2 regions of the Pseudarthrobacter sp. S6 genome follow, and region 2 is predicted to be linked to the other one. Evidence: predicted binding sites of a transcription regulator. Region 2 holds the regulator's gene; the other holds the start of a gene.
What was found. The regulator LexA, encoded in region 2, represses DNA repair genes until DNA is damaged. The targets are predictions, from matches to a motif close to TCGAACANNTGTTCGA.
Positions count from the first base shown of each region.

Region 1: ACQCS0_RS10410 (DUF6504 family protein) is a predicted target of LexA. The motif match lies at 8,226-8,241, and genes of this name have one in related genera.

Region 1 is NZ_CP189581.1:2,160,491-2,176,517, reverse strand. Features, by position in the region: gene pdxS (pyridoxal 5'-phosphate synthase lyase subunit PdxS) at 1-858, opposite strand, end outside; gene pgsA (phosphatidylinositol phosphate synthase) at 1,000-1,623, opposite strand; gene ACQCS0_RS10425 (HIT domain-containing protein) at 1,613-2,200, opposite strand; gene thrS (threonine--tRNA ligase) at 2,221-4,230, opposite strand; gene ACQCS0_RS10415 (DNA polymerase III subunit alpha) at 4,347-7,835, opposite strand; gene ACQCS0_RS10410 (DUF6504 family protein) at 7,832-8,167, opposite strand; gene ACQCS0_RS10405 (hypothetical protein) at 8,322-8,711, shown strand; gene ACQCS0_RS10400 (chorismate mutase) at 8,783-9,103, opposite strand; gene ACQCS0_RS10395 (VOC family protein) at 9,123-9,545, shown strand; gene ACQCS0_RS10390 (SOS response-associated peptidase) at 9,591-10,340, opposite strand; gene ACQCS0_RS10385 (mycoredoxin) at 10,470-10,727, shown strand; gene ACQCS0_RS10380 (S-(hydroxymethyl)mycothiol dehydrogenase) at 10,811-11,896, shown strand; gene ACQCS0_RS10375 (MBL fold metallo-hydrolase) at 11,893-12,534, shown strand; gene ACQCS0_RS10370 (lipoyl protein ligase domain-containing protein) at 12,579-13,346, opposite strand; gene ACQCS0_RS10365 (DUF2177 family protein) at 13,363-13,752, shown strand; gene ACQCS0_RS10360 (endonuclease/exonuclease/phosphatase family protein) at 13,845-14,549, shown strand; gene ACQCS0_RS10355 (thioesterase family protein) at 14,599-15,402, opposite strand; gene ACQCS0_RS10350 (NUDIX hydrolase) at 15,399-15,974, opposite strand; gene ACQCS0_RS10345 (DUF1918 domain-containing protein) at 16,026-16,027, opposite strand, start outside.
Region 2 is NZ_CP189581.1:1,744,927-1,760,953, reverse strand. Features, by position in the region: gene ACQCS0_RS08575 (SseB family protein) at 1-547, opposite strand, end outside; gene priA (bifunctional 1-(5-phosphoribosyl)-5-((5-phosphoribosylamino)methylideneamino)imidazole-4-carboxamide isomerase/phosphoribosylanthranilate isomerase PriA) at 556-1,302, opposite strand; gene ACQCS0_RS08565 (hypothetical protein) at 1,360-1,518, opposite strand; gene hisH (imidazole glycerol phosphate synthase subunit HisH) at 1,519-2,250, opposite strand; gene hisB (imidazoleglycerol-phosphate dehydratase HisB) at 2,247-2,873, opposite strand; gene ACQCS0_RS08550 (histidinol-phosphate transaminase) at 2,955-4,073, opposite strand; gene ACQCS0_RS08545 (LysM peptidoglycan-binding domain-containing protein) at 4,151-4,591, opposite strand; gene lexA (transcriptional repressor LexA) at 4,941-5,684, shown strand; gene ACQCS0_RS08535 (ATP-dependent DNA helicase) at 5,698-7,755, opposite strand; gene hflX (GTPase HflX) at 7,748-9,313, opposite strand; gene ACQCS0_RS08525 (methyltransferase) at 9,757-10,371, shown strand; gene dapF (diaminopimelate epimerase) at 10,352-11,296, opposite strand; gene miaA (tRNA (adenosine(37)-N6)-dimethylallyltransferase MiaA) at 11,306-12,202, opposite strand; gene miaB (tRNA (N6-isopentenyl adenosine(37)-C2)-methylthiotransferase MiaB) at 12,206-13,753, opposite strand; gene ACQCS0_RS08505 (regulatory protein RecX) at 13,831-14,379, opposite strand; gene recA (recombinase RecA) at 14,507-15,565, opposite strand; gene ACQCS0_RS08495 (DUF3046 domain-containing protein) at 15,799-16,023, opposite strand.

The sequences.
Region 1 (16,027 bases), 420 kb from region 2:
GCCGAGGCCGCGGGAGGCCTTGGCGATGACGTCGGGGTCGTCAAAGAACGTGGTGGCCTTGACCACGGCAGCGGCACGCTGGGCCGGGTTGCCGGACTTGAAGATACCGGAACCTACAAACACGCCGTCAGCGCCGAGCTGCATCATCATCGCAGCGTCGGCCGGGGTGGCAATGCCTCCGGCGGTGAACAGCACCACGGGGAGCTTGCCGGCAGCGGCAACTTCCTTGACCAGTTCGTACGGGGCCTGCAGTTCCTTGGCCGCGACGTACAGCTCGTCCTCGGGCAAGGCCGCGAGCTTGGCGATCTCGGCGCGGATCTGGCGCATGTGCCCGGTGGCGTTGGAGACGTCGCCGGTGCCGGCCTCGCCCTTGGAGCGGATCATGGCCGCGCCTTCGTTGATGCGGCGCAGCGCCTCACCGAGGTTCGTGGCGCCACAGACGAAGGGAACCGTGAAGTTCCACTTGTCGATGTGGTGGACGTAGTCGGCCGGGGTCAGGACCTCGGACTCGTCAATGTAGTCCACGCCCAACGACTGCAGGACCTGGGCCTCCACGAAGTGGCCGATCCGGGCCTTGGCCATGACCGGCACGGAGACGGCGTCGATGATCTTGTCGATCATGTCCGGGTCCGACATGCGGGACACGCCGCCCTGGGCGCGGATATCGGCCGGAACGCGTTCGAGCGCCATGACTGCAACGGCACCGGCGTCTTCGGCGATGCGGGCCTGTTCAACGTTGACGACGTCCATGATGACGCCGCCCTTGAGCATCTCAGCCATGCCCCGCTTGACGCGGTTGCTGCCCGTGACGCTGTTCGCGGACGAACCGGCTTCGCTGCTTACATCAGGTGTAGACACAAAAACCCCTATGGGTAGATAGCTGATCTTCGCCGGGCGTGAGGGCGGCAAGAAACCGAAAGTACACGCACCGGGTTGCCGGATACATTGACCGGGCAGTCACAATACTAGTCCCACGCCAGGCGGCGGGCTTAATCAGCCTTAATCCGAAGCCGCGGACTCCGCAAACGCCTGGCGATGGACGGTGGCTACGCGCTGGATGATGGTAATGAGGCTGGCCAGGGCCAGGAGTCCGAGCGTCACCAGAAGGACCACGGGGGGCAGCCCCAGGCCGGTAAATCCGGTGACCACCAGCACCGACACCAGTCTCTCGGCGCGCTCGGCGATGCCCACATTGGCTGTGAAACCGAGGGCTTCGGCCTTGGACCGCGCATACGAGACCACCATGCCCAAAACCAGGCAGAGCATGGCTGCGACGGCGATGGCGTAATCGGCGCCCCCGGTGAAGAACCAGATAGCAACGCCGGCGAACAGTGCACCGTCGGCGATCCTGTCCAGCGTGGAGTCCAGGAAGTTTCCCCAGCGGCCGCCTGAGTCCCGAAGCCGGGCCATTATGCCATCGAGCACGTCCGAGAAGATGAACGCGGTAATGAACAGGGTCCCCCACCAGAGCTGGCCGAGGGGGTAGAAGACCAACGCTCCGACCACCACGCCGGCGGTTCCGATGACCGTCACGGCATCAGGGGAAACACCGATTCTCAGGAGCCAACGCGCCAGCGGAGTGAACAGTGCGGTGAAAAACCCGCGCGCATGCCTATTCAGCATCCGTCTCCCCGGGCCAGGCCTCTGCAACCTGCTGGCGGACTTCATCCAGGGTCTGCGTGATGGCCTTGGTCTGGGCGATGATGGGGAAGAAGTTACCGTCCCCGCCCCAGCGTGGAACGATGTGCTGGTGCAGGTGGGCGGCGATTCCTGCCCCGCCCACCACACCTTGGTTCATGCCGAGGTTGAACCCGCCCGGGTTCGCAACCTTGCGCAGGACCCGCATGGCTGTCTGGGTGATCTCCGCAAATTCCGAGGTCTCTTCCACCGTGAGGTCGGTGTAGTCCGGGACGTGCCGGTAGGGGCAGACCAGGAGGTGGCCCGGATTGTACGGAAACAGGTTAAGGACCACGTAACAGGTCTTGCCCCGGTAAACGATCAGGGCTTCCTCGTCAGACCGGCCCGGACCCACACAGAAAGGGCAGTCGTTCTCGTTCTTGAACTGGTGCTGGCCGCCCTTGATATAGGCCATCCGGTGCGGAGTCCACAGGCGCTGGAAAGCATCCGGCACGCCCGCGAGATCAAAGTCATCTGTCACGCCGGCATCCCCTGGGTAGCCTGCGCCTGTGTTCTCCTGCACCGTGTTTTTATCCGTTTCCGCTAGCTGGTCCGGTTACGGACGGCTTCTGTGATCCGCTTGACGGCCTCGGCAACCGGCACGCCGTTGTCCTGGCTCCCGTCACGGAAGCGGAAGGACACCGCGCCGGCCTCGGCGTCGTCGCCGCCGGCGATCAGGACAAACGGGATCTTGTCCTTGCTGGCGGTGCGGATCTTCTTGGGGAACCTGTCCGAGGACGTGTCCACCTCGGCGCGGATGCCTGCCGCCTTGAGCTGGTCAACGACGTCGAACATGTACTCGTTGAACGTTTCGGCCACCGGGATGCCCACCACCTGGATAGGGGAAAGCCACGCCGGGAATGCGCCGGCGTAGTGCTCGGTGAGCACGCCCATGAACCGCTCGATGGAACCGAAGAGCGCACGGTGGATCATCACGGGACGCTGGCGGGTGCCGTCGGCTGCCTGGAACTCCAGCTCGAAGCGTTCCGGGAGGTTAAAGTCCAGCTGGATGGTGGACATCTGCCAGGTGCGACCCAGCGCGTCCTTGGCCTGAACGGAGATCTTCGGTCCGTAGAAGGCTGCGCCGCCCGGATCCGCGACGAGTTCCAGGCCGGATTCCTCGGCCACCTCGGCGAGTGTCCGGGTGGCTTCTTCCCAGGCTGCGTCCTCGCCGACGTACTTCTCCGGGTCCTTGGTGGACAGCTCCAGGTAGAAGTCGTTCAGACCGTAGTCCTTGAGCAGGTCGAGCACGAACTTCAGGGTCTTGGTGAGCTCGTCCTTCATCTGCTCGCGGGTGCAGTAGATGTGGGCGTCGTCCTGGGTCATGCCACGGACCCGGGTCAGGCCGTGGACCACGCCGGACTTTTCGTACCGGTAGACCGAACCGAATTCGAACAGACGCAGGGGCAGTTCACGGTAGGACCGTCCACGCGAGCGGAAGATCAGGTTGTGCATGGGGCAGTTCATCGGCTTCAGGTAGTAGTCCTGGCCGGGCTTGCGCACGGTGCCGTCCTCGTTGAGTTCGGCATCCACGTGCATGGCCGGGAACATGCCCTCCTTGTACCAGTCCAGGTGGCCCGAGACTTCGTACAGGTGGCCCTTGGTGATGTGCGGGGTGTAGACGAACTCGTAGCCGGCATCGACGTGGCGCTGGCGGGAGTAGTCCTCCATCTCCTTGCGGATGATGCCGCCCTTGGGGTGGAACACCGGCAGGCCGGAGCCCAGCTCGTCGGGGAAGGAGAACAGGTCAAGTTCGACGCCGAGCTTGCGGTGGTCGCGCCGCTCAGCCTCCGCGATGCGCTCCTGGTAGGCCTTCAGCGCGTCCTTGGTGGGCCAGGCGGTGCCGTAGATGCGCTGCAGCTGCTGGTTTTTCTGGTTGCCCAGCCAGTACGCCGAGGAGGACCGGGTCAGTGCGAAGGCGTTGGAGATGAGCTTGGTGTTGGGCAGGTGCGGGCCGCGGCAGAGGTCGCACCAGACGGTGGTGCCCTCTTTGCGCTCAGCATTGTCGTAGATAGTGATGTCGCCGGCGCCGACCTCGACGTTGACGCCCTCGCCTGCTTCGGCGGCGTTGTTCTTCTTGCCCAGGAGTTCTAGCTTGTAGGGCTCGTTCTTCATGGCCTCGCGGGCTTCGTCCTCGCTGACCACACGGCGGACGAACTTCTGGTTCTGGTTGACGATCTTGAGCATCATCTTCTCGAGGGTCTTGAGGTCCTCGGGGGTGAACGGCTCGGCGACGTCGAAGTCGAAGTAGAAGCCGTCGGTGATGTACGGGCCGATGCCCAGCTTGGCGTCCGGGCGCAGCTGCTGCACTGCCTGGGCCATCACGTGGGCGGTGGAGTGGCGGAGGACGTCCAGGCCGTCAGGGGAATCGATGGTGACGCCCTCGATCTCGGCGCCCTCGGGCAGTTCCTGGTCCAGGTCCTTCAGCTCGCCGTTGACGCGGGCAACAACAACATCGCGGCGCTCAAAGAAGAGTTCCGCACCGGTTGTCCCGGTAGTCACCTTAGTCTCTTCGCCATCGACGATGAGGGTGATCTGCTGGGCATCTGACACGGGTGTCTCCTATTCAAAGTTTTAGGCTTCATAGCTTGTGGCGTACGGGGACCACAGCCAGCCATCGTCAATGCTATCGGTTTCCCGGGAGGCCGACCAACGGGACCCGCGACCCCTCAGCCGCCCATTCCGGTAATCGCAAGGCTTCGGCTGATCCCGTCCAGGGGATGCGGTACATCGGTGCTCTCCACGCGGTCCGCCGCGAACGGCAGGGATTCCACCCGGCTCAGGTCCCAGGCCATGCTGGCGCTCAGGCTGATTCCCCGGGGACCTGTCCGGCGTGTAGTGCCCCGGATCAGCAGCAGCCTGGTGCCGAACAGCAACAGCCCCGCCTGCTCCTGGGCTTCATGGAAGAACACGGAATCGACGCAGCCGGTGCCGTCATCGATGCTGATGAACACCACCCGCCGGCCGCCACGCATGGGCGGGGTCTGGGTGGCGATGCGCACCCCGGCCACCAGTACCTCGGTGTTGTTGCGCAGGCTCAACAGTTTGTCGGCAGTGGTGACCCCGAGCCGGTCCAGCAGGGGCCGGTGGCTGTCCATCAGGTGCCCGCTGACGTCTATGGCCATCAGGTCCAGTTCTGCCCGGACGTTTTCCACCAGGGTGGGCGCGGGAAGCCCGGGTTTGACGTTCCGCAGTTCCACATCCCCCAGCGGCAGGGACAGCTGCCCTTCCATGATGTCGATGCCTTTCCGGGTACCGCCCGCGGCCTGGAGCTGTTGCAGGTGCTGGACGAGGTCCGCGCGGTTGGCGGCGCCGCCCGATTCACGGTGCAGGGAATCAAAAGCACCCAGCTGGGCGAGCCTTTTGATACTTGGCTTGCTCAGCCTGGACCGGGCCCGGAGGTCAGCCAGGGAGTCGTAGGGCTGGCCGGCGACAATCCGCTTGAGCTCGGTCCCGGACAGGCCGTAGATGCCGTTAAGGCTCAGCCTGATCCCCAGCTTGCCGGCATCCGGCCCTGCCGCCACTCGTTCCACCCTGTACTCGGCCTGGCTGCGGTTGATGTCCAGCGGCAGGATGGGAATGCCCAGCCTGCGGGCTTCGGCCACCAGCAGCCGTTTGGGGTACATGCCGGGATCGTGTTCCCACAGCCCCGCCAGGAAAGCCTCGGGGTGGTGCGTCTTGAGCCAGGCGGACTGGTAGGTGGGAACGGCAAACGCCGCACCGTGCGCCTTGCAGAAGCCGAAGCTGCCAAAGGCTTTCAGGGTCTCCCAGACCTTGTCCACCACCTCCGGGGCGTACCCCTTGATCCGGGCCTCCTTGCGGAAGAACTCCTCCACCTTCAGCTCGTGGACCTCGTCGCCGAGCGCCCGGCGAAACTCGTCTGCGCGCGCCAGGCCGCAGCCGGTCATCACGTGGAAGGTTTTAAGGATCTGTTCGTGGAAGACAGTGACCCCATGCGTTTCCTGCAGCACGGGTTTCAGGTCGGGGTGCGGGTAGACCTCCGGCGCGAAGCCGTGCCTGTGCTCCAGGAAAGGCCGCACCATGTCCGATTTCATCGGGCCCGGCCGGAACAGCGAAATGTCGATGATGAGGTCGTTGAACTCACGCGGCGCCAGCTTGCCGATCAGCTCCCGCTGCCCGGGCGACTCGATCTGGAAGCAGCCCAGGGTGTGGGTGCTGCGGATCAGTTCGTAGGTTGGTTCATCATCCAGCGGCACGGCGTTGAGGTCGATGTGCCCGTTCTCGGCGATGTAGTCCGGCCCGGTCCCGTCAGGACCTGCAGGGTGGGCCCCGGCCGCAACCACTTCCGCTTTGGAGGGATGGATCCGGATGACTTCGCGGACGGCAAACGCCATGGCGCTCTGCATCCTGACGCCCAGGACATCAAGCTTGAGCATGCCCATGGGATCCATGTCGTGTTTATCGAACTGGCTCATGGGCAGCCCCAGTCCGCTGGGCTGCACAGGGGTCCGGTCAAGCAGCGTGGCGTCGCCCAGGATCACCCCGCAGGGATGCATGGAGATATGGCGGGGCAGCCGGTCCAGCCGTTCGGTGAGGTCCACCAGCAGGTCAAGCTGCTGGTTTTCGGCGAAGTCCCGCTGTTCCACCCGCCCGGCGAACTCACGCAGCTCAGGTTTCTCAACCAGTGCCTCACGGAATTTCCGGGCCGAAAAGCGCCACAGCTGCTTGGCGATCTCGCCGACGTCATCATGGTCCATACCCAGGGCCATCCCGGCGTCGCGGACGGCACCGCGGGCGCGGTACCCGTTCTGCATGCTCATCAGCGTGACGCGCTCGGAACCGAAGCGGTCAAAGATCCGCCGGTATACGTTGTGCCGTTCGGCGCTTTCGACGTCGATGTCGATGTCCGGCAACGTGGCCCGGTCCCGGGACAGGAAGCGTTCGAAGATCAGGTCGTGTTGCAGGGGGTCCACCTGGCTGACATCAATCAGGTAGTTGACCAGGCTGGAAGCCCCGGAACCACGGGCGGCTGCCCTGACCCCCATGTCCTGGATCATCCGGGAGACCTCCGCGACCGTGAGGAAGTAAGAGGAAAACCCCAGGTTCCTGATGATCCCCAGCTCGTGCTCCAGCCGCGAGCGCATGTCCTTGTGGGCTGAGCCTGATATCCCAGGGAACCGCCTGCTGATCCCGGCCTCACAGCGCTGCACCAGTTCATTGTGCGGGTCCTGGCTGATGCCTATGACCGATGCCTCGGGGACTACCGGCTGCTTCCAGCCCATGTCAGTCACCGGGTCGATCCGGCAGAAGTCGGCGAGCGCCTCGGTCTGCGCCATCAGCTGTTTGAGGTCCGCTGCGCCATACCCTGCGGCGCGGATAATTTCCTTGCCGAGCTGAAGCATCTGCGCAGAGGATTTGAGCCAGGCCTGCCCGTTGGGCTGGAGCAGCGGTTCGGCCGCGAGTTCGGGGAGGGACTTCAGGGTCCGGGCGGAGTCGAGCACGTCTGCCGTGGCGGCACCGTCCTCTGCGCAGTAGCGGACCGCGTTGGTGAGCACAGCCGGTACATGGTGTTCTTCCGCGAGCTTGAGCATACGTACCGCATGCGCGGTACTCAGGTGCGCCCCGGGGGCGGTGAGCTGGGAAACGACTTCCGCCACCAGGGTTTTTGGGGGCATGGCGTCCAGCCAGCCTTTGAAAAGGGTGCGCGGACGGAGGTAGCGCCGGCCGCTCATGGCCCGTCCGACGTCGGAATCCGGGCCGATCAGTACTGTCAGGACCGGTTTCAGGGTTTTGGGGTCGAGCGTGCGGGAGGCGAGTTCGGCGCGGGTGACCGCCACCGGTACCGCTCCCCCGGCTTTGCCGGAGGTGCGGGCATGGGCATCGGACACCAGCCGGCACAGGGCCCGGTACCCCGCCCCGTTGTTGTTGCCCCGGGCGAGCACCACCACCCTGCCGGCGAGCTGGGTGCGGTGGTCGCCGTCGTCGTCGAAGACCGCTAGGTCCACACCCACGATGGGGTCGATGCCGGCGGCCATGCAGGCTTTGAGGTGTTTGATGGTGCCGTACAGGCCGTCCCGGTCCGTGCAGGCGAGCGCGGTTGCGCCGTCCGCGGCGACAACCTGGGCCAGTTCGTCGGGCCACGCCACGCCATAGTGTGCGCTGAAGGCCGTGGAAACGTGAAGGTGGGAGAAGCTCATGCCGTCTGGGGCCGGAGTGCATCGTGGATCCGCAGGATCCTCCAGCGGCCGCTGCCGACATGCCTGCTCAGGTCCAGGGTGAGCGGCTCTCCTGCATCCCGAGGGCCGGTACCCTGCGGGTCCGCATGTACTTGGACGCGCCAGATTTCGTGGTCCACCAGCCCCGGCCCGCTGCCGAGGGGCGCACGGCGCTCCTCGGCCCACCACTGCCGGCGTTCGTACCACCGGACAGGCTCGGCGCACACGGTGTAGTGCCGCCCGGCCCACTGGAGTTTCAGCGGCTGGCCCGCGGGGGTGCAGACGACGTCCACGGACTCGCTGAACGTACCCATGGGCGCCTCCCGGAACTGAACGGAGCTGATGCAGGATGCTGATGCAACAGCAAATTATTCGAACACATATTCGAATAAATCCAGTCTACGACGGCGCTCCGACAAAACCTAGACAGGGGTGGACGGACGGGCAGCAGGAGGGCAGGATTGTGGCATGAGCACCCATGACGCACTCCTCAAGCACGTAAGCATCAAGGCCCAGGACGAAAAGCTCGTGGCAACCTTCGATATCGACGGCAACATACCGGGGGCAGGTGCGTACGTAGTGGGCCTGGTGGCGGCGAGCCCTGATTACTCATCACAAAGACGGTTGGGTATTGAGTTCATGAACGGGGAGGCCATTGCCTTCTACTCGTTCAGCCATGACCAAAGCGCCGAGGAAAACTATGATCTTGCCGGTGTGACACACTCGGGCAACACCATCACGGGCAACTTCCCCGTCGCGGCCGTCCATGGCCTGGGCAAGGGACACGTCATGTCGGCCTTCAGCGAGGCCGACGGCCGGGAATTCCAGTCGGGCGTCGCCGTCGACGAAGCGCTCTAGGAAACACTGGAGCAGGCAAACACCGGGGCAGGTGCTGCCGGACCCGAATCCGGACAGCACCTGCGGCGGTGTCAGCTGCTCTCTTTGTGGACCTTCATTTCAAGTTCGATAAACCCTAAGATCATGGCCCGGTAGGTTGATTCCACGATGTCCGGATCAATGTCCTTCTTTTCCGCGGCGGACCGGACATGCTCAATCACCCGTTCCACCCGGCCGGGGGCACGGACTTCAGCGTCGTCCCCCTTCAGGCTTCCGGCGATGCGGATCAGGCGTTCACGCCGCGCAATGAGCGTGACAATCTGCTCATCAACTTCGTCGACCGCAATCCGAACGGCTGCGAGCTGTTCCTTGTCGGCCAAAGCATCCCGATCGTTTCCTTGAATTGTTGCCATCTTCTGACAGTATCGAAGCATGCAGCCCAGAGTCGACTTCATCTCACTAGGCGTTCGCAGTGTTGACGCCTCCCGCCGGTTCTACGCCGAAGGCCTCGGCTGGCCTGTCCACCGCGAATTCCCGGGCGATGTGGTGTTCATCCAGGTCAACCACGGCCTCGTCCTTTCCTTGTGGGACGCCGCGCAGATGCACGCCGAGGCCGGCGTAGGCGCGCCCGGCCCGGTCCCCTGCATCACACTCAGCCACAACCTGCCCAGCACCGAGGCGGTGGACCGGGTCATGGCGGAGGCGGCATCGGCCGGAGCCACCATCGTCGCTGCGCCGGTCACCCAGCCTTGGGGCGGGTACAGCGGCTATTTCGCCGATCCGGACGGCTTCCGCTGGGAAATTGCCTATAACCCCACCTGGACAGTGGACGACGGCGGCCAGGTCACCGTTTAAGGGCCGGGCACCTCCGCCGTCAGCCGGGTCAGCGACCGGAACGCCTCAGAACAGCGCCTCTACCGGACGGATGAGTTCCGGGGAGTTGTTACGCACGTTGCCCACCTCGGTGCCGACGGAATCCACGTGCCAGTCGGCCGCGACGTCCTTGACATGGGCGCGGACCAGGTCCACCAGGAAGGCGGCGTCGTCGATCTGCGGGTCGATCCACGACGCCATCGTGGCCCGGTCCATGGGCAGCGGCACGCGGTCATGCAAGGCAGTGAGCTTGCCGAAGATTGTCGACTCAGCACCGGGCGGCGGGGTGTCCGCCGTCAGGATGGATGTGGAGAGCATCCACCGGCCGGGGTCACCCTCGGCCTTGGACGGATCCTTCCACCACTCGTACAGGCCCGCGAACACCAGCCCGCTGCCTTTGCCCGGATGGACGTAGTAGGGCTGCTTGGCTTTGCCGGTGCCCTGCTTCCATTCGTAGTACCCGTCCGCCGGGACAGCGCAGCGACGTGACTTCACGGCTTTGCGGAAGGCCGGCTTCTCGAGCAAAGTCTCGCTGCGCGCGTTGATCATCCTGGGGCCGATGCCCGGATCCTTCGCCCAGGACGGCACCAGGCCCCAGCGGGCCACGTGGAGCTGCCGCACGGGGCCGTCGTCGATCAGCCGTTCCAGGACGATCGGGACAGCGTCGGTTGGCGCCACGTTCCATGACGGGGGAAGGTGCACTTCCTCCTCCAGCTGGGCATCAAAGTCGGCCAGCAAGTCGCCCACGGCCCGTGCCATCACATAGCGTCCACACATGGCTCCAGCATGCCATCAGCGTTATCTGCTGTCATCCGGCACCGCATCCACCGGGCCGGCTCAGGGAATAGCCTGCCCCGGGTTACCGTTGACGGGAAGGAACCTACCCAACGATTTCAGGAGAGCTCCGTGGACTTTACCCCCGAGAACGGCACCATCACCATGTTTTCCACCACCTGGTGCGGCTACTGCAACCGGCTGAAGAAGCAGCTGGACGCGCAGGGCATCGGCTATACGGAAATCAACATCGAAGAGGTGGAGGGCACAGCCGACCTCGTGGAGAAGCTCAACGGCGGCAACCGCACCGTGCCCACCGTGCTCTTCCCGGACGGCACTGCCGCCACCAATCCTTCCGCTGCCGAGGTAAAGAGCCGCCTCGCGGCCTGAACACCGCAGCTCATGTGGTAAACAGAACGGGACCAACATCCGTGTTGGTCCCGTTCTGTCTATCTGCATTGAGGGAGCCTTTCGTGATCCATAAAGTCAAAGGTGTCGTAGCGCGTTCCAAGGGCGCCCCGGTCACTCTGGAGACCATCCTGGTCCCGGATCCGGGTCCGGGCGAGGCCCTGGTGGACATTCTCACCAGCGGCGTCTGCCACACCGACCTGCACTACAAGCTGGGCGGCATCAGCGACGACTTTCCGTTCCTCCTCGGGCACGAAGCCACTGGAGTGGTCAGTGCCGTTGGCCCGGACGTCACGGACGTCGCCCCGGGCGACCGCGTGGTATTGAACTGGCGGGCCGTCTGCGGCGACTGCCGTGCGTGCAACCGCGGCCAGGCCCAGTACTGCTTCAACACCCGTAACGCCACCCAGAAGATGACGCTGGAGGACGGCACCGAACTGTCCGCCGCCCTGGGCATCGGAGCCTTCATCGAAAAGACCCTTGTGGCTGCCGGCCAGTGCACGAAGGTTGATCCCGACGCCGATGCTGCCGCCATCGGCCTGCTCGGCTGCGGGGTCATGGCCGGACTGGGCGCCGCGATCAACACCGGCGGCGTCAAGCGCGGTGACACCGTCGCCGTCATCGGCTGCGGTGGTGTGGGCATGGCTGCCATCGCCGGCGCCGCGCTCGCCGGCGCAACCACCGTCATCGCCGTCGACATCGACGCGAAAAAGCTGGAGCGCGCGAAGGAACTCGGTGCCACCCACACCGTGGACTCCTCTGATTCCGACCCGGTGGAGAAGATCCGGGAACTCACCGGCGGCTTCGGCGCAGACGTGGTGATTGACGCCGTCGGCCGTCCCGAAACGTACAAGCAGGCCTTCTACGCCCGAGACCTCGCCGGCACCGTGGTACTGGTGGGCGTCCCGACGCCGGAGATGACCCTGGAGCTGCCGCTCCTGGACGTTTTCGGCCGCGGCGGGTCGCTGAAGTCCTCCTGGTACGGTGACTGCCTGCCGTCCCGGGACTTCCCCATGCTGATCAGCCTCTACAAGCAGGGCAAGCTGGATCTGGATGCCTTCGTGACCGAGCGGATCACCATCGACCAGGTGGAGGAAGCGTTCGAGAAGATGCACTCCGGTTCCGTGCTGCGTTCTGTGGTGGAACTGTGAGCGTCAGGATCGAGCACCTCGTCACATCCGGGACGTTCTCGCTCGACGGCGGCACCTGGGATGTGGACAACAACGTCTGGATCGTGGGCAACGCGGAGGAATGCGTGGTCATCGATCCCGCGCACGATGCCAAGGCCGTAGCCGCCGCCGTCGGTGGCCGGAAACTCAAGGCGATCCTGCTGACCCACGGCCACGACGACCACATCCGGTCGGTAGCTGACTTCTGGGACCTCGTCCAGGCACCGATCCACCTTCACCAGGACGACTGGATGCTGTGGCGCAACGTCTACCCGGATGTGGAACCCGATGTCGCCATCAAGCACGGCGACATCATCGAGGTGGCGGGGGCCAGCCTGACGGCCCTGCACACCCCCGGGCACTCGCCCGGCTCGGTGTCCTTCCACCTGGCGGACGGGCCCGATGGTGAGGGCTCGCTTTTCAGTGGGGACACCCTGTTCCAGGGTGGCCCCGGCGCCACGGGCAGGTCCTACAGCGACTTCCCCACCATCATCGAGTCGATCCGGACGTGGCTGCTGCCCCTGCCGGCCGAAACGGTGGTCCGGACCGGGCACGGCGACAGCACCACCATCGGAGCAGAAGCCCCGCACCTGGACGAGTGGATCGCCCGGGGCCACTAAGGGCCCCGGAGCCCCGCCATCTGGCCCAGCACGGCTAGCGCGGGCTACGCCTCCCTGGTGTCCAAACCTGCATAGCTGCTGAAGTCGGCGTGCCGGAGGGAGGCGTGGCCCGCGTACGCGGCAATTACGGCGTCCTGGACATCCTGGACCGTCAGCCCGGGCACGAGGTCGTTGGCCGCGCCGGCAGTGGCCGGGTCCCAGTCCAGGCCCAAGGCGGCATAGCTGTCCGTCAGGACGTGGCGGATGGGGGCGGAGTTTTCCACCACGATCACGGAACTGAACAGCCACCCGCCACTCACCACGCGTTGCGCTGTTCCGACGAGTTTGATCCGGCGCGCCGGATCGGCCGGATCGGTTCCGTGAACGCTGAACTCGCCTGGGCAGTACTCCCCCGGAATTTCGCCAACTGCGGCCTGCACACCGACGTTCCGCAAAGACTGCGCCAGCAACTCACCAAAGAATCCGAACCGGGCCTTGGAGCCGGCAATGGCATCGGTATGGGGCATCACGTGGTCCACCACCAGAGTGCCCTCGTGGTAAGCGGCGGCGCGGCCACCGGCCTTCCGCACCAGGGGTTCAAATCCGTACTCCCGGCACGCCTGGGCGGCTGTGTCGAAGCCGGGCAGCCGGGTATCCCGCTGACCGAACGCAACAGTGGGTGCGGGCCGGTACAGCCGGAGCGTGGGGCCGATCCTGCCGGTCTTCGCATGGGTCAGCAGTTCGAGGCCGAATTCCAGGTCGCGTGCGGCGCCGAGGGTGTGATCCTGCCGCACCACGGTCAGGGTCTGCATTCCCGCTTCGGCGTCCTGCATGTTGCTAAGCTCCCTTATGGTCATATTGCAATTCCTTGTTGTCGCTGCTGCGTTTGCCGTCATCGACTCCGTCTGGCTCAAACTCATGAACCCGTTTTACCGCAGCCACATCGGTGACCTGCTCGCAGACAAGCCACACTTAGGTTACGCCGTGGCTTTCTATGTCATGTACATAGCAGGAATTGTCTTCTTTGCGCTGCGGCCGGCGCTCGACGGCGGCAGCTGGCTGACCGCCGTCGGCTACGGGGCCGCCTTGGGCGCCTTTGCCTACGCCACCTACGACCTCACGAATGCCGCCACGCTCAAGACGTGGCCACTCCAGCTTATTGTCGTGGACATCCTATGGGGTGCCGCCCTGACTGGGCTGTCCACCCTCGCCGGATGGCTGGTGTTCCGCTCCACCTGACATCCAGCGGATTAATACTGCACCGTCCCCCATCGGTGGCTAAACTCAAGAACTGGGCCCACCCGCTACTCCTCAGAAGAGGTAATCCACTGATACGCGTCATTAGCTACAACTTACGTAAGCACAAGGCCAGCGGGGAGCTGGTCGCCTTGGCACAGGACTTCGGCGTTGATGCCCTGTGCCTGCAGGAATGTGACACCACTGACCTGCCGGACACACTGGGTCAATTGCAACTGGCCGATTCCACGAAAGGCAACCGGCTTGGGCTGGCCATCTACTACCGGCCGGACCGGTTCACCGCCCACGGCACCAAGGCATTCGCGCTCAAGAAGTCCCTTCACGACATGGTCCTGGCGCCCGCCCATGAGCGCCTCATCGGCACTCGCGTGCGGGACAACGAGACCGATCACGAACTGGTCATCGCGTCTTTCCACGCTGCACCGCTGACCGCCACCAACTCGCTGCGGCGCAACCAGATCCATGCTGCCCACGCGGAACTGCTGGGCATGGGCACCGGCCTGATGACTTTAATGGTGGGGGACTTCAACTACCCCTTCTTCACGAAGAACCTCAACGAACACATGAAGAACACGGGGTACGAACTATCCCTCAGTGATCGCCGGACCTACACGCGCTACAAGGTGTTCAAGGGCCACTTCGACTTTGCCACGTCCCTGGGCCTGAACATCGAGAACGTGGAAACCCTGCCCCGCGGCGCCTCCGACCACCTGCCCATCCTGGTGACCGCCGAATACGGCCAGGACTCGACGCCGGTCCAGGAGCCCCCGGCGTCCTGAGGCCTGCCGGGAAGCGGCCAGGCAGAAATCAACGCCTGGGAACTGCGCCTCAGGTCCTGCGCAGCGTCAGGATCTGTTCGGCGCGGCCGAAGGGCCCCTGTAGATCGTGCAGGACGGTGGACGTGAGGCCAATACCGTCGGTTCCGAAGGAGACGGCGTTGTCCAGGCCCAGCCATTCGCCCCCGGGCCTGCGGTACATGTGGATCTGCAGGTCCAGGTTGGGGAAGGCATAGCTGTCTTTACCTGGCGGGACCCTGGCCGCGATCCCGTTGGCTGTGTCAACGAGGCCCATCAGTCGGGCCAGGTCGCCGCTGTCGGCGTTGTCGGTGAGAGGGTGCAGGGTGCGGAGCCAGACGATCCCCGCGCCGGGCCGGTGGCCCTCTGCCACACGCATCTCCAGGGACCGGATGTAGCCGCCGGGCCAGATGGCAGGGCCGTCGAGCGGTTTGCATTCATCGGGCGCCGGAATGGCGGCGTCCTCGACGGCGGCAACCCCGGCTGTGTCGCTGGTGATCATCCGCCATGCTGTGGCACGGATGGCCACGCGGCCGTTGGCAACCAGTTCGGCCTGCAGGAGCTCGATGGTCCGGCCGGGGCGCAGAGTGGTGGTTTCGATGTGGAACCCGCCCCCGGGGATCAGGCCCAGGATCTCGTAGCTCAGCCGGGCCATCCGCATGTCGTCGCGGGGTTCGTGGCGCTCCAGGCTGTCCGCCATCAGGCCGGAAGCCGGCGCCATGTGCTGTTCGTGCTCGTTCCAGGCCCCCTGGGCGTGGATGGTGGAGCGGAATCGGCCACCGCCGAACGCCTCATAATAGAAATCGCCATCGGCCAGTTCCGGGAGTGCAGCAGTCAACATTGACCCTTTCGCTTGTCTTTGTGGGGCTCAGCCCACCCTGTCCGCTGGGCAGAACGCTCCAGCATGCCTGTCCGCAGATCCGGCCAGGATGCTGCGAAACCGGGATGGAGCTCTTTGAGGTCCACCGCATCCACCGGAACCCACTGGAGTTCGAGACTTTCCGGATCACTGATCACGGGCTCGAAAGGCGCGGTCACCAGTACTATGACGGTGGTGTAGGACCAGTAGCCAATGTCCAGCACGGAGGTGAAGAGGACGCTCACATCCGCGGCAGGCATCGCAGCTTCCTCGTGCGCCTCGCGGAGGGCCCCGGTGACGGCGTCCTCACCCTGGTGCAACGCTCCGCCGGGCAGTCCCCAGGTACCACCGTTGTGGCTCCACAGCGCGCGGTGCTGCAGCAGGACACCCTTGCCGGGATCATAGGCCAGGACGCCGGCGGCACCGAACCGGCCCCAGAACTTGCCGCGGCTGCCCTCCACCCAGGCGTCACCGGGGTCCCGCGGACCGGTCCGGACCGGCGGAAACGTGAGGTTCGCATCAGGGGACGTGGCAGCCAAGGAGTGATCCATTCCACCAGTCTGACAGGTGCCCGCTGGCCCGGACGCGCAGCCCGCGGCGCGTC
Region 2 (16,027 bases):
CCACAAACGTGACCTCCGAGCCCGGATCGAGCACCAGCAGCTCCGCTCCCTCGGCCACGGCCGAGAGGGCAGCCCGGGCGGCGTACACCGCCACCGGCCGGGCGTCGGGGTGCCAGCCAGCCAAGGCGTCCGCCGAGGTGAAGGCCGGCATGGCCGTCCGGCCGTCCGAAGCCTTGAGGGTGACCAGGGCCATGTCCGCCTGCTTGTCCGCCGTCAGGCCATCGACGCCTTCCGCTGCTTCGCCTAGCTGCGCGATGATCGGGATAAACACGCGGGCGGTGGCCAGCGAAGCCACCACGGCAGCTTCGTCGCCGGCGCCTTCAACCATGGCCGCGACGGCGGCGAGGTAGCCGGCGTCGGCCGTGCCGTCGTCGTCCTCGAAGTTGTGGATCCGGCCGCCATCGCCGGCGAGGCTCCGCCCTTCCCACGGCTGGCCTGCCGAGTCAGTCCGGCCACCCGCGCCCGCCAGTGCTGCGGCAATGTGTCCGGGCAGGTGGCGCGGCGCCGGGGATTCCACGGCCGGATCGGCGTTGTGCGTGCTGTCCACGGAACTGCTTAGCGGCGTCCGGCGACGTCGAGGGCTTCGGGGAGCGTGAAGGCGCCGGCGTACAACGCCTTGCCCACGATCGCGCCTTCGACGCCCAGCGGCACCAGGGAGCGCAGCACCTTCAGGTCGTCCAGGCTGGAGATGCCGCCGGACGCGACCACCGGCTTGCCGGTCTTCTCCACCATCTGGCGCAGGAGTTCAACGTTGGGACCCTGCAGCGTGCCGTCTTTTGTGACGTCAGTGACAACATACCGGGAGCACCCGGCTTCTTCGAGCCGGCCCAGGACCTCCCAGAGATCGCCGCCTTCCTTCGTCCAGCCGCGGCCGGCCAGAGTGGTTCCGCGGACGTCGAGGCCGACGGCGATCCTGTCGCCAAAGCGGTCGATGGCGCTGCGGGTCCACTCGGGGTTTTCCAGCGCAGCCGTGCCGAGGTTGACGCGGGCCACGCCGAGGGCCAGCGCCGCCTCAAGGGATTCGTCGTCCCGGAGTCCGCCGGAGAGCTCCACCTTGATGTCCAGCCTGCCCACCACTTCACGGAGCAGCCCGGCGTTCGAGCCACGTCCAAACGCGGCGTCGAGGTCCACCAGGTGCACCCATTCGGCGCCCTGGTCCTGCCAGTTGAGGGCTGCCTCCAGCGGCGTGCCGTAGCTCGTCTCGCTGCCCGCCTCTCCCTGGACCAGCCGCACGGCCTGTCCGTTTACGACGTCGACGGCGGGCAGCAGTTCAAGAACCGGCAGATCGGTTGCGGTGGTCATCTCAAATCCTCTTGGGTGATGGGTTGCTCATGGAAGCGGAACTGGTAATGCATGGGGCTAGGTTCCAGGAAGCGTCAGCAGGTAGGCGGCCAGAAGCGCCATGCCGGCCAGGACGTAGAAGCCCATCTGGGTCCACATTGGTTTGTGCTGCTGCCTGAAGGACAGGGCGCCGCCCACCAGGACGCCGGCCAGGCCCATCAGGACAACCGACCACATCTAGGCGGCGTCCGTGGCAGCTGGCTGGCGAAGGCCGTCTACCCAGTTGCGCAGCAGCCGGGCACCGGCGTCGCCGGATTTTTCGGGGTGGAACTGGGTAGCGCAGAGCGGTCCGTTTTCCACAGCGGCGATAAAGCGCGCGCCGTGCTCTGACCAGGTCACCAGCGGTGCGGTCATCCGGGGCTGGATCACGTCGAAGTTCCACGCCTGGACACCATAGGAGTGGACGAAGTAGAAGCGCTGGTCCGCGACGCCGGCGAAGAGTTTGGATCCTTCCGGAACGTCCACTGTGTTCCAGCCCATGTGTGGCACCACCTCTGCGGGAAGCAGCTCCACCTTGCCGGGCCACTCCCCCATGCCTTCGGCTTCTGTACCGTGCTCTACCCCGGCCTCGAACAGGACCTGCAGGCCCACGCAGATTGCCAGGACCGGCCTGCCCCCGGCCACGCGCCTGCCGATCAGGCGGATGCCGTCCACGGCCTTGAGCTCGCGCATAACAGTCTCGAACGCACCGACCCCGGGTACTACCAGGCCGTCGGCATTAAGCACGTCCTCGGGCTTGGAGCTGAGGATAACCTCGGCCCCGGCCCGCTCCAGGGCGCGCACGGCGGAGCGGACGTTTCCGGAACCATAGTCCAGGACGGTGACTGTGGGCTTGCCTTCGGGCGATACGCGCTTCACGCCGGAGGCCGGATCGATGACGGCGCCATCCCGGAGTATTTGGCCGCTCACAAGGCACCCTTTGTGGACGGAATCCCCTCAACACGGGGGTCGGGTTCCACCGCAGCACGCAGCGCGCGGGCGAAGGCTTTGAACTGCGCTTCCACGATGTGGTGCGGATCGCGGCCCGCGATGACGTTCATGTGGAGGCAGATGCCGGCATGAAGGGTGATCGCCTCAAAAACGTGGCGGGTCAGTGATCCCGTGAAGTGACCGCCGATCAGGTGGTATTCCTGCCCGGCAGGCTCGCCGCCGTGCACCAGATAGGGGCGGCCGGAGACGTCGACCACAGCGTGCGCCAGGGCTTCGTCCAGGGGCACGGTGGCCTCGCCGAACCTGCGGATACCGGCTTTCTTTCCCAAGGCAGTGCGCAGAACTTCACCGAACGTGATGGCGACGTCCTCCACCGTGTGGTGGACGTCAATGTGAGTGTCGCCGGTGGCTTTGACCGTCATGTCAATGAGCGAGTGCTTGCAGAGCGCCGTCAGCATGTGGTCGTAGAACGGGACCGACGTGTCGATGTCCGAAACGCCTGTGCCGTCGAGGTTAATCTCCACGAGCACTGACGATTCACTGGTGGCACGCTCCATGCGTGCGGTCCGGGGCGCGGCAGCGTTCGATCCGGTGAAGCTCATGGTCATATGTCCTTTAGGCGAAGTCAGAGGTGCGAAAGCGAAGGAGATGTGCCGGCGCGCGGCGGCGCCGATACTTCAAGTTTAGGCGGGCAGCCCGGCCTGGCTGGCCAGGATGCGTTCCAGCGACGTCAGGAACGATGTGGTCTCCGTCTCAGTGCCCGCCGTGACACGCAGGTGGCCGGGGATACCGACGTCGCGTATCAGCACGCCGTCGTCCAGCAGCCGCTGCCAGACATCATGCGGGTTGTCGAGGCCGCCGAAGAAGACATAGTTCGAATCGGAGGCGGCAGGTTTGAGTCCCATGCGGGTGAGTTCCGAGACGATGCGGTCGCGCTGCTCCTTGATGTCCTCGACGTCGGCCATCAGCGCAGTGCGGTGCTGCAGGGCGGCGAGGGCCGTTGCCTGGGTGATGGCTGAAAGGTGGTACGGCAGCCGGACCAGGCGGAGTGCGTCCGTGACTTCAGGAGCGGCGGCCATGTAGCCCAGGCGGGCACCCGCGAGGGCGAACGCCTTGCTCATGGTGCGGGACACGATGAGTCGCTCCCGGCCGGGCAGCAACGTAAGGGCGCTGGGCGTTCCATCGTGGGCGAACTCGTGGTACGCCTCGTCAACGATCACAATGGTCTGGCTTGCCTCGCCGGCCGTGTACACAGCCTCCACAACATCCAGGCCCAGGCCCGTGCCGGTCGGGTTGTTCGGCGAGCACAGGAAAACGATGTTGGGCTGAAGCTCCTTGACCTGCAACGCAGCCGATTCGGCACTGAGCCCGTAGTCATCGGCGCGCTGTCCGATGATGTACCCGGTGTCCGTGCCGCTGGCCAGGAGCGGGTACATGGAATACGTGGGCGGGAATCCCAGGGCCGTGCGGCCGGGTCCGCCGAAAGCCTGGAGAATCTGCTGGAGGACCTCATTGGATCCGTTGGCTGCCCAAATGTTGGCGGCATCAAGACCGTGGCCGAGATATTCGGCCAGCGCTCCCCGGAGTTCGGTGAACTCACGGTCCGGATAGCGGTTGAGGCCTGCCGCGGCTTCCGTCACGGCCACACTGATCGCGGCCTGGACGTCCGCCGGGACCCCATGGGTGTTTTCGTTGACGTTCAGCAGGATAGGTACATCCAACTGCGGGGCACCGTACGGGGTTAGTCCGCGGAGGTTGGTCCGGAGGGGAAGTCTGTTCAGACGCTCTAGCTGGTCATTCACCTGAACAGTTTAGGTCCGAAGCAGACGGCCGGAAAATGTGACGGCCTGCGGCGGCACGCTCCAGAGCCTGAAGCCTGCTACTTCGTGGGGACGAAGAGCTGCTGTCCGGGGACAACGCCGCCGGCGGAAAGATTGTTCAACTGAGCAATATCCGCGATGACATCACGGGGATCACGCTCGGGCGCAACAGTACTGGCGATGGCCCAGAGAGACTGCCCTGCCTGGACTGTTACCGACACTGTTGGCGTCAAGGACAGGTCGGCGGCAGAGTCGGCAGCCTTCGCCGGTGCATTGAGGAAACCTGCCAGCGAAAGCAGGATTGCGGCAAGGATCACCAGCGGGATGCCGATGAGGACAATCCGTCCCCTGCGGGTCAGGCGCAGCCGCGGCAGGGATTCCCTGCGCTGCGTGGGCGCCGGACCCGAAGCCGGCAGGGGCCCGGTCCACAGCCGCGCGGTGAGGTCCTGCACGGAAACGAGCTGCGGACGCGAGTCCTGCGAAGCAGATATAGCTGACATGAAATGAGCCCTCCTGGACCATACTGTGCTGCCCGGCGCGTCCTCCGCGTCCACTTGCCGGTGCCGGCCTGGGCCGTCCATAGATGCGAGTATTCGAATCCGCAAGCAACGAGTAGAACACATATTCGAACTTTGCTTCTTCATTTTTAGCACTTATCAACGAATATTGTCGAGACTCGCTAGAACAAATGTTTGAAAAAGCCCTGTGGCTGGCCTACGTTTGGATCAAAGAACAACCACCTCTGTAGTTGATCAGCAGGGTCTGACAATCAACTCCGACACCAGCCCCGGGGCTTTCCAGGCACCAGCGGCCGGAACGGATCCGGGCAACCGAAAGGCATTGGCGTACATGGCAGCACCAGCCGCCGAGGGCAAGGCGACACCGCGCCGCCAGCCCCAACGGACCCCCAAGGGGCTCACCGCCCGCCAGAAGAAGATCCTTGAAACCATCCAGCGCTCGGTGAATGACAACGGCTATCCGCCGTCGATGCGTGAAATCGGCGACACCGTGGGCCTGGCGAGTTTGTCCAGCGTGACCCACCAGTTGTCGCAGCTGGAAAAGCTGGGATACCTGCGCCGGGACCCCAAACGTCCGCGTGCCATGGAGGTCCTCATGCCGTTGACACTGGATGGCGGGTCCACTAAGTCCAAGGGGACTACCAAGCCCTCAGTCCTGCATGGCCTCGGCGGAACGGTCACTGAGCTTCCCTCCGCCATGGACACCGCCATGGTGCCGCTGGTGGGCCGGATCGCGGCGGGCGGGCCCATCCTTGCCGACCAGGTGGTGGAAGACGTGATGCCCCTGCCGCGGCAACTCGTGGGACAGGGTGAACTTTTTATGCTGCGTGTGGCCGGCGACTCCATGGTGGACGCTGCCATCTGCGACGGCGACTGGGTCGTGGTCCGCCGCCAGGCCGACGCCGCCAACGGCGATATAGTCGCGGCCCTGCTGGACGACGAAGCCACCGTGAAGACGTTCCGCCAGCGCGATGGACACACGTGGCTGTTGCCGCAGAACACGCAGTACGAGCCCATCCTGGGCGATCACGCCACAATCATGGGCAAGGTCGTCTCGGTCCTGCGCTCGCTCTAGTACCAGCGTTCAGTCAGGTGCCCTTCCCGGCCAGCCTTTCCAAGGCAGAAAACGCTGTCGTGCGGTCCGTCGTGGGCCAGAACGGCGGCAGCGCGGCGCGGAGGAATCCTGCGTAGCGCTCGGTGGCAAGCCGGGAATCAAGCACGGCCACCACGCCTTTGTCTCCGGTTGAACGGATCAGCCGGCCCGCGCCCTGGGCCAGGCGGATGGCCGCGTGGGTGGCCGATACCGCCATGAAGCCGTTTCCGCCGGCCTGCGCAACGGCGCGGGACCGTGCTGTCATCAGCGGATCGTCCGGCCGCGGGAACGGAATGCGGTCGATCACCACGAGCCGGCATGATCCGCCCGGAACATCCACGCCCTGCCAGAGTGACATGGTTCCGAAGAGGCAGGTATCGGGCTCGTCCGCGAACTGCTTCACGAGGGCAGTCATGGTCGAGTCGCCCTGGCAGAGAATGCTGAGGCCGAGCCGGGGACGCATCGCCTCCGCGGCCTCCTCGGCGGCCCGGCGCGATGAAAAGAGACACAGGGCGCCGCCGCCGGACGCCCGGATCAGCGCTTCAAGTTCATCGAGTGCCTCCGGCGACGCCCCGCGGCCCGGCTTGGGCAGGTGCCCTGCGACGTAGAGGATCCCCTGTTTGGGATAATCAAAGGGCGATCCGACGTCGATCCCGGTCCAGCTCGGCGCGCCCTCCCCCACGAGCCCCAGGCCGCCGGCGGCCGGCTGAAAGGCTGAGCCGATGGCAAGCGTGGCCGACGTCAGCACCACGGTGTGGCCGGCGAACAGCCCTTCGCGGAGCTTTCCGGCTACGCTGAGCGGCGCGATGTTGACCAGAGCCGGCGCAGACTCGTCGGGTTGGGCATAGCCCTGTTGCGGGTCGAAGGAACTTGCGCGGGAAAACCACACCACTTCACGGTTCTCACGGGACACAATGAGCCGTTCACACAGTTCGAGGATCAGCATCAGGCGTGAGCGCGCGAGCTGCCGCCCGCCGTCGGCCGTTTGGCTGCCCTCACCCTTGGAATCAGAGAGTGCAGCCCGGCACGCCTCACGCAACTGGTCCACACAGTCCAGCTGTTCGTCGTTGAGGCCGTTGGGGAGCAGCCCGTTGGGCACCCCGGCCAGGGCGAGTTCCAGGTTGGCGGCAGCTGCGTTGAGGGCATCCACCGTGATGGCCGTGTGCTTCCGCGCGCCCGACGCCGCAGCGTGGACCATTGCCACGGAGAGTTGCCCCGAAACCGCACCGGTGACCCGGTCCTGCAGTTCGTGGGCCTCGTCCACCACCACAACGTCGTACTCGGGGAGCACTGCGAGGCCTTCAAAGGCGCTGACCGCGAGCATGGCATGGTTGGTGACCACCACGTCAGCTTCGGCGGCCTCGTGGCGTGCCAGTTCGCTGAAGCATTCGGCCGCCATGGGGCATTTTTGCGCGCCCAGGCATTCCATGGACGTCACTGACACCTGCCGCCAGGCCCGGTCCGTTACACCGGGAAGCAGTTCATCGCGGTCGCCCGTGGTGGTCTTTTCCGCCCACTCCCGCAGGCGCACCACTTCCTTCCCCAGCTGGGACGACGGCCCGCCCAGGGCGGCGGCGAAATGCGGGACACTGGTGTCCTCGCCGAGGGAGAACAGCTGGCCCTCGGCGGGTTCTTCAGAAGGGAACCCGCCTACGAGCTTATGCTGGCACACATAGTTGGAACGGCCCTTGACAAGGGCCACCTTGACCGGGCGGTCCAGGGCGGGGGTGATGGTCTTCAGCAGCCGGGGAAGGTCGCGCCCCACAATCTGGGTCTGCAGCGCAAGCGTGGCTGTGGACACCAGCGTGGGCTTGTTACTCACGAGCGAGTGCGCAATGAGCGGAATCAGGTAGGCCAGCGACTTTCCGGTCCCCGTCCCGGCCTGGACCAGGAGGTGGTCGCCGGTTTCGATGGCCCTGGCCACCTGCCTGGCCATCTCGTGCTGCCCGCTGCGGCTTTGACCGCCCATGCCGGCCACAGCGCGGTCGAGCAGTTCGATCACGAACTGCTCGCCGGCCGTACCTTTGACTTCCCCCGCCACAACTTCAGTCATGGTTGATGAAGGATTCCAGTTCAGCCGCAAGGCCCTCACGCACCATCACCAAAGCGCGGGTACCGTGCTCGCCGTGATCCAGGCTCAGGATCTCGGCATCGGTCTCGTGCAGTTTGCTGATCAGGTCACCGCGATCGTAGGGAATCAGGAGCTCCAGCTTTACGCCGGGCCGCGGAATCCCGTCACTGATGGCCCGCAGCAGTTCAGCGATCCCCTGGCCGGTGCGGGCCGAGACCACTACGTGGCGCGGCTCGCGCTGCTTGAGGCGCTCCACCACAAACGGATCAGCGGCATCGGCCTTGTTCAGGACAATGATCTCTGGCACCTTGCGGGCATCCACTTCGCTGAAGACCTTGCGGACAGCAGCAATCTGGCCCTCGGGGTCCGGGTGGGACACATCCACCACGTGCAGGATCAGATCCGCGTCAGCCACTTCTTCCAACGTGGAGCGGAAAGCCTCCACCAACTGCGTGGGCAGCGACCGGACAAAACCCACGGTGTCCGCGAGGGTGTAGCCGAGGCCATCAGAGGTCTCGGCCTTTCGCACGGTGGGATCCAGTGTGGCGAACAGTGCGTTCTCCACCAGCACACCGGCGTCGGTCAGCCTGTTCAGCAGCGATGACTTCCCGGCGTTCGTGTATCCGGCAATCGCAACGGAAGGGACTGAATTACGACGGCGGTTGGCCCGCTTGGTTTCACGCGCCGGCTTCATCGCCGCAATCTCGCGCCGCAGTTTGGCCATGCGCGTCCGGATCCGGCGACGGTCCAGTTCGATTTTCGTCTCACCGGGTCCGCGCGAACCCATGCCGGCGCCGGCGCCGCCCACCTGGCCACCGGCCTGGCGGGACATCGATTCCCCCCAGCCGCGCAGGCGTGGCAGGAGGTATTCGAGCTGAGCCAGCTCGACCTGGGCCTTGCCTTCACGGCTCTTCGCGTGCTGGGCGAAGATGTCAAGGATCAGCGCCGTGCGGTCAATGACCTTGACCTTGACGATGTCCTCAAGGCTTCGGCGCTGGGACGGTGCCAACTCGGCGTCCACCACAACCGTGTCAGCCCCGGTGGCCATCACGATTTCCTTGAGCTCAAGGGCCTTTCCGGAACCGAGGAACGTGCCCGGGTCCGGTTTGGCGCGGCGCTGCACCATACCGTCCAGGACTTCCGAGCCTGCTGTTTCGGCAAGGGCGGCGAGTTCACGCAGGGAATTTTCCGCGTCGGCCAAGGTGCCTTCGGACCATAGGCCGGCCAGCACCACACGTTCGAGCCGCAGCTGCCGGTATTCGACTTCGGTGACATCTTCGAGTTCGGTGGACAGACCGGCCACGCGCCGTAGTGCACGGCGTTCCTCCCGGTCCTGCTGGTCGCCGTCGTAGCTGGTGTGTTCGTCGTCCAGGCGGGAAATCGCCTGAGCCCTGCCGAACACGGCTTTGTCACCGTCTGCGGCGGTGACGTTCCTGGCCGGTACGTCCTTGGCGAGAATCCGGTCGATGACAGCTTGGATCTCCTCGGGACTCATGTCCTGGGCTGCTGGATCGGAACCGGTGTTGGGCTGGCTGGTCATGGTCTCCTTTGAAGATTCGGCATTTTCAGAATAGTGCGGATCGTTGGTCTGTGGTGAAGTATTCGCGCTGGGCTGACGGCTTGCAGTCATCCGGGCCTCCTGGTCTGCTGCGCGCGCCGGTCCGGACCAGGGCGTGCAGGGAGTCGTCGCATCCGGGAGATGCGTGGAGTGGTGGAAAGTGCGGGCAAACTGCAAGGGACCGGCAACGGCAGATCACTCGAGTATTGCCCGGCGGCATAACAGCTACGAGGACCCGTTATGTGGCGCACTTTGCGGAAGGTTAATACCTGCATCGCTGCGGGGCACGGCTTCGGGACAGGCGGCGTCCGGGAGGGACACCGGCCGTGCCGGCTACTCGAAGATCAAGAACATGGGTTCAAGATTAGCAGAAGCGGTGGCCGCGGTTTCGCATTGCGCACCCCGGCCAACTAATCTGGCCAGTTATGGAGTCCGCACACTATTTCAGCGCATCGCCCGCCGGGCCGTTCACCCGCAAACCGCTCACAGTGGAACTGGCCGGCGAGACGCGCACATTGCAGACGTCGGGCGGCATCTTCAGTCCCGATGGTATTGACAAGGGGACGGCGGTGCTCCTGGCCGAGGTCCCGGCCCCGGACCCTACAGGCAACCTTCTTGACATCGGCTGCGGCTGGGGACCCATAGCCCTGACCCTCGCATTGCGCGCGCCGCATGCCAAGGTCTACGCCGTGGATGTGAATGAACGCTGCATCACGCTAACCACCGAGAATGCGGCCCTGCTGGGTCTGGGCAACGTGCTGGCCAGCACTCCCGACGCCGTGGACCCGGAACTGCGCTTCGACACGATCTGGTCCAACCCACCTATCCGGATCGGCAAGGATGAACTCCACGGCCTACTGAAGATGTGGCTGCCCCGGCTGGCGCCGGGCGGCTCCGCGTGGTTGGTGGTCCAAAAAAACCTGGGCTCGGATTCGCTTCAGCGCTGGCTCTCGACCGAGCTGGATGCATCGTTCACCGTCAGCAGGGAGTCCACATCCAAGTCCTTCCGGATCCTTCGGGTCAGGAAAGCGTCCCAGTAGCCACAATGACGGCGGGCCCGCTGAGCTCGACGTGCTCGCGCCCTCCGGCAGCGGCGAAGAATTTGACGCCTACGACGCCGCCGGGCACGTTGACCAGCCAGGAGTCCGGCGCTTCCGCCCCTGCCCAGTGCCGGATGGCGACTGCGGCCGCGCACGCGCCTGTTCCGCAGGACTGGGTTTCGCCCACGCCCCGCTCATGGACGCGCATGGTGACCGTGCCGGTCCCGTTGTGGACCAACGGCTCAGCAGGCACGACGAATTCAACATTGGTCCCGTTGGCGGGCTCCGGATCGACCTGCGGAGCCTTGTAAAGCCGGGTGGACTCCAGTTCGGACAGTTCAGCAAGCGCCACCACGGTATGCGGGTTGCCCATGCTGACGGACAGAGCCGGGCGGGGCACTTCCAGGCCATCCGCGGAGACCAACGAATCCATGGCTTTGGCGGTCGCGTCGCCGGGGAAAATGAATTCCCACGGCCCCATGTCCACCGCGTAGCTGTCCCCTGTCCGGACCACGGTCTTGACGCCGCCGCGTGTCCCGATGGTGAGTACGCCGCCGTCGGGCAGGTCTACCAGTCCCTCGGCACGCAGGAAATGCACAAAAACACGGACCCCGTTGCCGCACATTTCCGACAGGGACCCGTCGCCGTTGCGGTAGTCCATGAACCAATCCGCCTCGGGGCTGCTGAGCAGCAGTTCGCGGCCTTCGGAGAGGTACCGGGAGGGGACGGCCCGGATCAGGCCGTCGCCGCCGATTCCGCGGTGACGGTCGCAGAGGGCGGCCACCTGGGCCGCATCGATGGTGTGGACGCCGTCGGGGTCAGCGATCAGCACAAAGTCGTTGCCTGTTCCGTGTCCCTTGGAGAAGCGGAGTCCGCCCAGGGTGCGGAAGTCGGGCTCTGTGGTCTCTGCGGGAGTTGCATCCATGGTCCTAGATTACCGGCTGAGAGCCACGGCTTGGGCCGCAAGGTCCGGCGCCCGCCAGTCCAACCAGCTGATGCGGGGATCTGCACGGAACCACGTGAGCTGGCGCCTTGCGAACTGCCGGGTGGCCACGATGGTGTCTTCGGCTGCCCCGGCAACTGTTGAGCCGCCGTCGAGCACTTTCAGGAACTGGGCATAGCCCAGAGCCCGCGGCGCAGTTTTGCCGCCGCGCAGACCGGCCGCTTCCAGGCGGCGCACTTCCGCCAGCAGCCCCTGGTCCACCATGGTGTGGACGCGCTGGGCCAGCCGTTCACGGAGGACGTCTCGGTCCACCGCCAGCCCGATCTGGACAGCAGGCTGGAAATACTCGCGCTGGGGCATAAAGGAGCTGAACGGCCGGCCGGTGAGCTCGTGGACTTCCAGCGCCCTGATGATCCGGCGCGAATCCGAGATACGGGCCGCTGACACCGGGTCCACGTCCCGGAGCCGCGCGAGGAGGACATCCTGGCCGACTTCCTCGAGCTCAGCCTCAAGCTGCCCCCGGAGGACAGGATCTGTGCCGGGGAATTCGAGGACGTCGAGCGCAGCCCGAACGTAAAGACCGGAACCGCCCGCCAGAATGGCGCGCTTGCCACGTGCGTGGATATCGCTGACGATGCTCCGGGCCTGCTGCTGGAAGTCTGAAACGCTGGCCTCCTCCGTGACGTCCAGGGTGTCCAGAAGGTGATGGGGAACGCCCCTGCGTTCTGCCGGCGTGATCTTGGCGGTGCCTATGTCCATCCCGCGATAGAACTGCATGGCATCAGCGTTGATGACCTCGCCATCCAGTTCCAGGGCAAGGTTCACGGACAGATCGGACTTACCGGACCCCGTAGGACCAACAACGGCAATAACCGGAGGCTGGGCCACCGGTCAGCGGCTCCGGACCGGCAGTGTGGGCATACCCAGCGAGACCCCGCTCCGGCCGGCGCCGCCTGCGGCAGCCGGCGCGGGAGCCCCGCACGAGTCGGCCTGGGACCTGTCCCAGGCGTCCCCCGCGCGGGAGCGCCGCAGGCTGTAGTCCTGCACGGACGGGTCGGCCACGAGATGGAAGGCTGCGGCTTCGGTGATGGTGACGGTGACCAGGTCCCCGGGACGCGGCGTCTCTGCCCCCTCGGGAACGGAGAAATGCACCAGCCGCTGGTCCTGGGACCGGCCGGACAGCCTGTGGGTTTCCTCGGACTTGCGCCCTGAATGGGCAGTGACCATCACCTCTACCCGGTGGCCAAGCTGCGTGGCGTTCTCTTCGGCGGCAATCCTGTCCTGCAGTGCGGTCAGGCGTTCAAATCGCTCCTGGACCACGGCCTTGGGAAGCTGGTCCGGCAGGGCCGCGGCCGGGGTACCGGGACGCTTCGAGTACTGGAACGTGAAAGCGGTGGCGAAGCGCGACTGCTCCACAACGTCGAGGGTGGCCTGGAAGTCTTCCTCGGTTTCGCCGGGGAAGCCGACAATGATGTCCGTAGAGATGGCGGCGTGCGGGATCTTCTCGCGGACTTTGTCCAGGATGCCGAGGAATTTGGTGGACCGGTAGGACCGTTTCATGTCCTTCAGGACTTTGTCGGACCCGGACTGCAGCGGCATGTGCAGCTGCGGCATGACATTGGGGGTTTCGGCCATGGCGTCAATGACGTCCTCGGTGAAGGCGGCGGGGTGGGGGCTGGTGAAGCGGACCCGTTCCAGGCCTTCAATTGCCCCGCAAGCGCGCAGTAGTTTGGAGAACGCCTGCCGGTCACCGAACTCCACTCCGTAGGAGTTCACGTTTTGGCCCAGCAGGGTGACTTCGATGGCGCCGTCATCTACCAGGGCCTGGATTTCCGCGAGGATGTCCCCCGGGCGGCGGTCCTTTTCCTTCCCGCGCAGGGCCGGGACGATGCAGAACGTGCAGGTGTTGTTGCAGCCGACCGAGATGGACACCCAGCCGGAATACACCGAATCACGCTTGGTGGGCAGGGTGGAGGGGAAAACATCCAGGGATTCGAGGATCTCCAGCTGGGCTTCGTTATTGTGCCTGGCCCGGTCCAACAGTGCCGGGAGCGCCCCGACGTTGTGCGTGCCGAAGACAGCATCCACCCAGGGAGCCTTCTTGAGGATGGTCTCCCGGTCCTTCTGCGCCAAGCAGCCGCCAACGGCGATCTGCATCCCCGGGTTGGCGGCCTTGACGGGCGCCAGCATGCCCAGGTTGCCGTACAGCTTGTTGTCGGCGTTTTCCCGTACCGCACAGGTGTTGAACACCACAACGTCGGCCTGCTCGCCACTGGCCGCCACGTAGCCCGCGGCCTCGAGCATGCCTGCCATCCGCTCCGAATCGTGCACGTTCATCTGGCAGCCGAACGTGCGCACCTGATAGGTACGGGGCTGCTGAAGGGCAGGGTCGGCTGACGGGGCGGTACCGGATGCGGGGGAAGGAATGGTCAAACTCACCTGTTAAGGGTAGCGGGTCGCTCAGGTTGCTGGATCGCCCTGGCTGCCGGATCGGCTGACGGGGCTGCTTCGTCGGCCTACGAGTCCAGCGGGCCGTCCTGTGCGCCTGTTTGGGCCTCCGCCTGTGTGTCGAGCACTTCTCCGACGATCCGGAACGCCTGCGACGGCTGATAGCCCTTGCGGGCCAGCATGGACGCCAACCGCCGGGTGATCTTGTCCCGCTCGGCGCGGTCCGATAATTCCGAGCCTGCCCGGAGCTTACGTTCCACGAGGAGCCGGGCCGCCACTTCCTCGTCGGCGTCGGACAACTGTTCCAGCGCCACGGCGGCGGTGTCCGCGTCAATCCCCTTGTCCGCAAGCTCGCGCCGGAGGGCCCCTTTGGCGAGCTTCCGGGACTGCGAACGGCTGCGCACCCACATGTCTGCGAACTCAGCGTCGTCAATGAGGCGGACCTCCTGGAAGCGGTCCAGGACGGCTTCCGCCACATCCTCCGGGATGTTCCGCTCGGCCAGTTTCCGCGCCAGCTGCAGCCGGCTTTTGGCCGAACTGGTCAGTTGCCGGAGCACGATGGCCCGCGCCACGGATGCGGCATCCGGTTCGGCGTCTGCGTTTGCATCGGCTGCGATGGCAGCATCCGGAGCTGGTCCGGCCGGGCGTTCGCGGCCGCGTCTCCGCTGCCGTCGCCCCGATCCGGCGCTCTGACCGGCCGCACGCCATCCTGCGCCCTGACCGGCCGTCAGGTCAGGGGCGTCCCTAGAAGCCGTCAACAGCCTTAAGCTTCGGTGTGTCTTTGGCCTCGTCTTCGGCGGGCTTGACTACCCCGACACCAAGCTTCTCCTTGATCAGGCGTTCCAGTTCGGTCGCCAACTCAGGGTTGTCTCGCAGGAACCTGCGGGAGTTCTCCATGCCCTGGCCCAGCTGGTCGCCGTCGTACGTGAACCACGAACCCGACTTCTTGATAATTCCGTGCTCCACGCCCATGTCGATGATGCCGCCCTCGCGGGAGATGCCTTGGCCATAGATGATGTCGAATTCGGCGATCTTAAAGGGCGGGGCCATCTTGTTCTTGACGATCTTCGCCTTGGTGCGGTTACCGACGGAGTCGGCACCTTCCTTGAGCGTCTGGATCCGGCGGACGTCGATGCGGATGGACGCGTAGAACTTCAGGGCCTTACCGCCGGTGGTGGTCTCGGGGGAGCCGAAGAACACGCCGATCTTTTCACGGAGCTGGTTGATGAAGATGGCGGTGGTTTTCGTCTGGCTCAGGCGGCCGGTGATCTTACGTAGCGCCTGGCTCATGAGGCGGGCCTGCAGACCCACGTGGCTGTCGCCCATGTCGCCCTCGATTTCCGCACGCGGCACCAGGGCAGCAACGGAGTCGATGACGATGACGTCCAGCGAGCCGGAGCCGATCAGCATATCCATGATTTCCAAGGCCTGCTCGCCTGTATCCGGCTGCGAGACCAGGAGGGCGTCCGTATCAACGCCCAGCCGTGCTGCGTATTCGGGGTCCAGGGCGTGCTCGGCGTCGATGAAGGCGGCAATGCCGCCCAGGCGCTGCGCGTTGGCAACGGCGTGCAGTGCCACGGTGGTCTTACCCGAAGATTCCGGACCGTAGATCTCCACTACGCGGCCGCGGGGCAGGCCACCAATTCCCAAAGCCACGTCCAGCGCGATGGATCCGGTGGGGATGACCTCGATGGGGGCACGGACTTCATCGCCCAGCCGCATAACCGAGCCCTTGCCGAACTGCTTGTCGATCTGTGCCAGCGCTGCGTCGAGCGCCTTTTGCCGATCCGGGGCTGCCGCCATGGTTCACACCTCTAATGTTTCTCGCTTTGGAGTGGCCTCAGCGGCCATTTCTTGGTCATCTCTGACGCTAATGGCACCCGCTGACATTCTGGCCGGATGACATCGCCTATGTGGATAACCAACTACGAAAAGCATAGCTTTACCCGAACAGATATTCGAACAGATCCGGCGGCGTGTCAGCGCAGAACGGGACGCACATCAGCTCGGTGAACGCCGATGCGCTGGTGGCGGTGTCAGTCGCGCAGGGGTTTGACGTCGCGTCCCAGTCGCCGCTCCGGCGGCACATCCTGGACGTCGCAGACGGCCAACCACACCTGTCGGGGGCTCACCCCGGCGGCGAGGGCCTGGTCCGCCGTGCGCCCGCCGGCGCCGGCCAGAACCAGGGTGCTGCTCAGGACCCGGGAGTAGCCGGACCCGAATTCGTCGTCCATAAGCCGCCAATAGTCACTGATCCGCACCAAT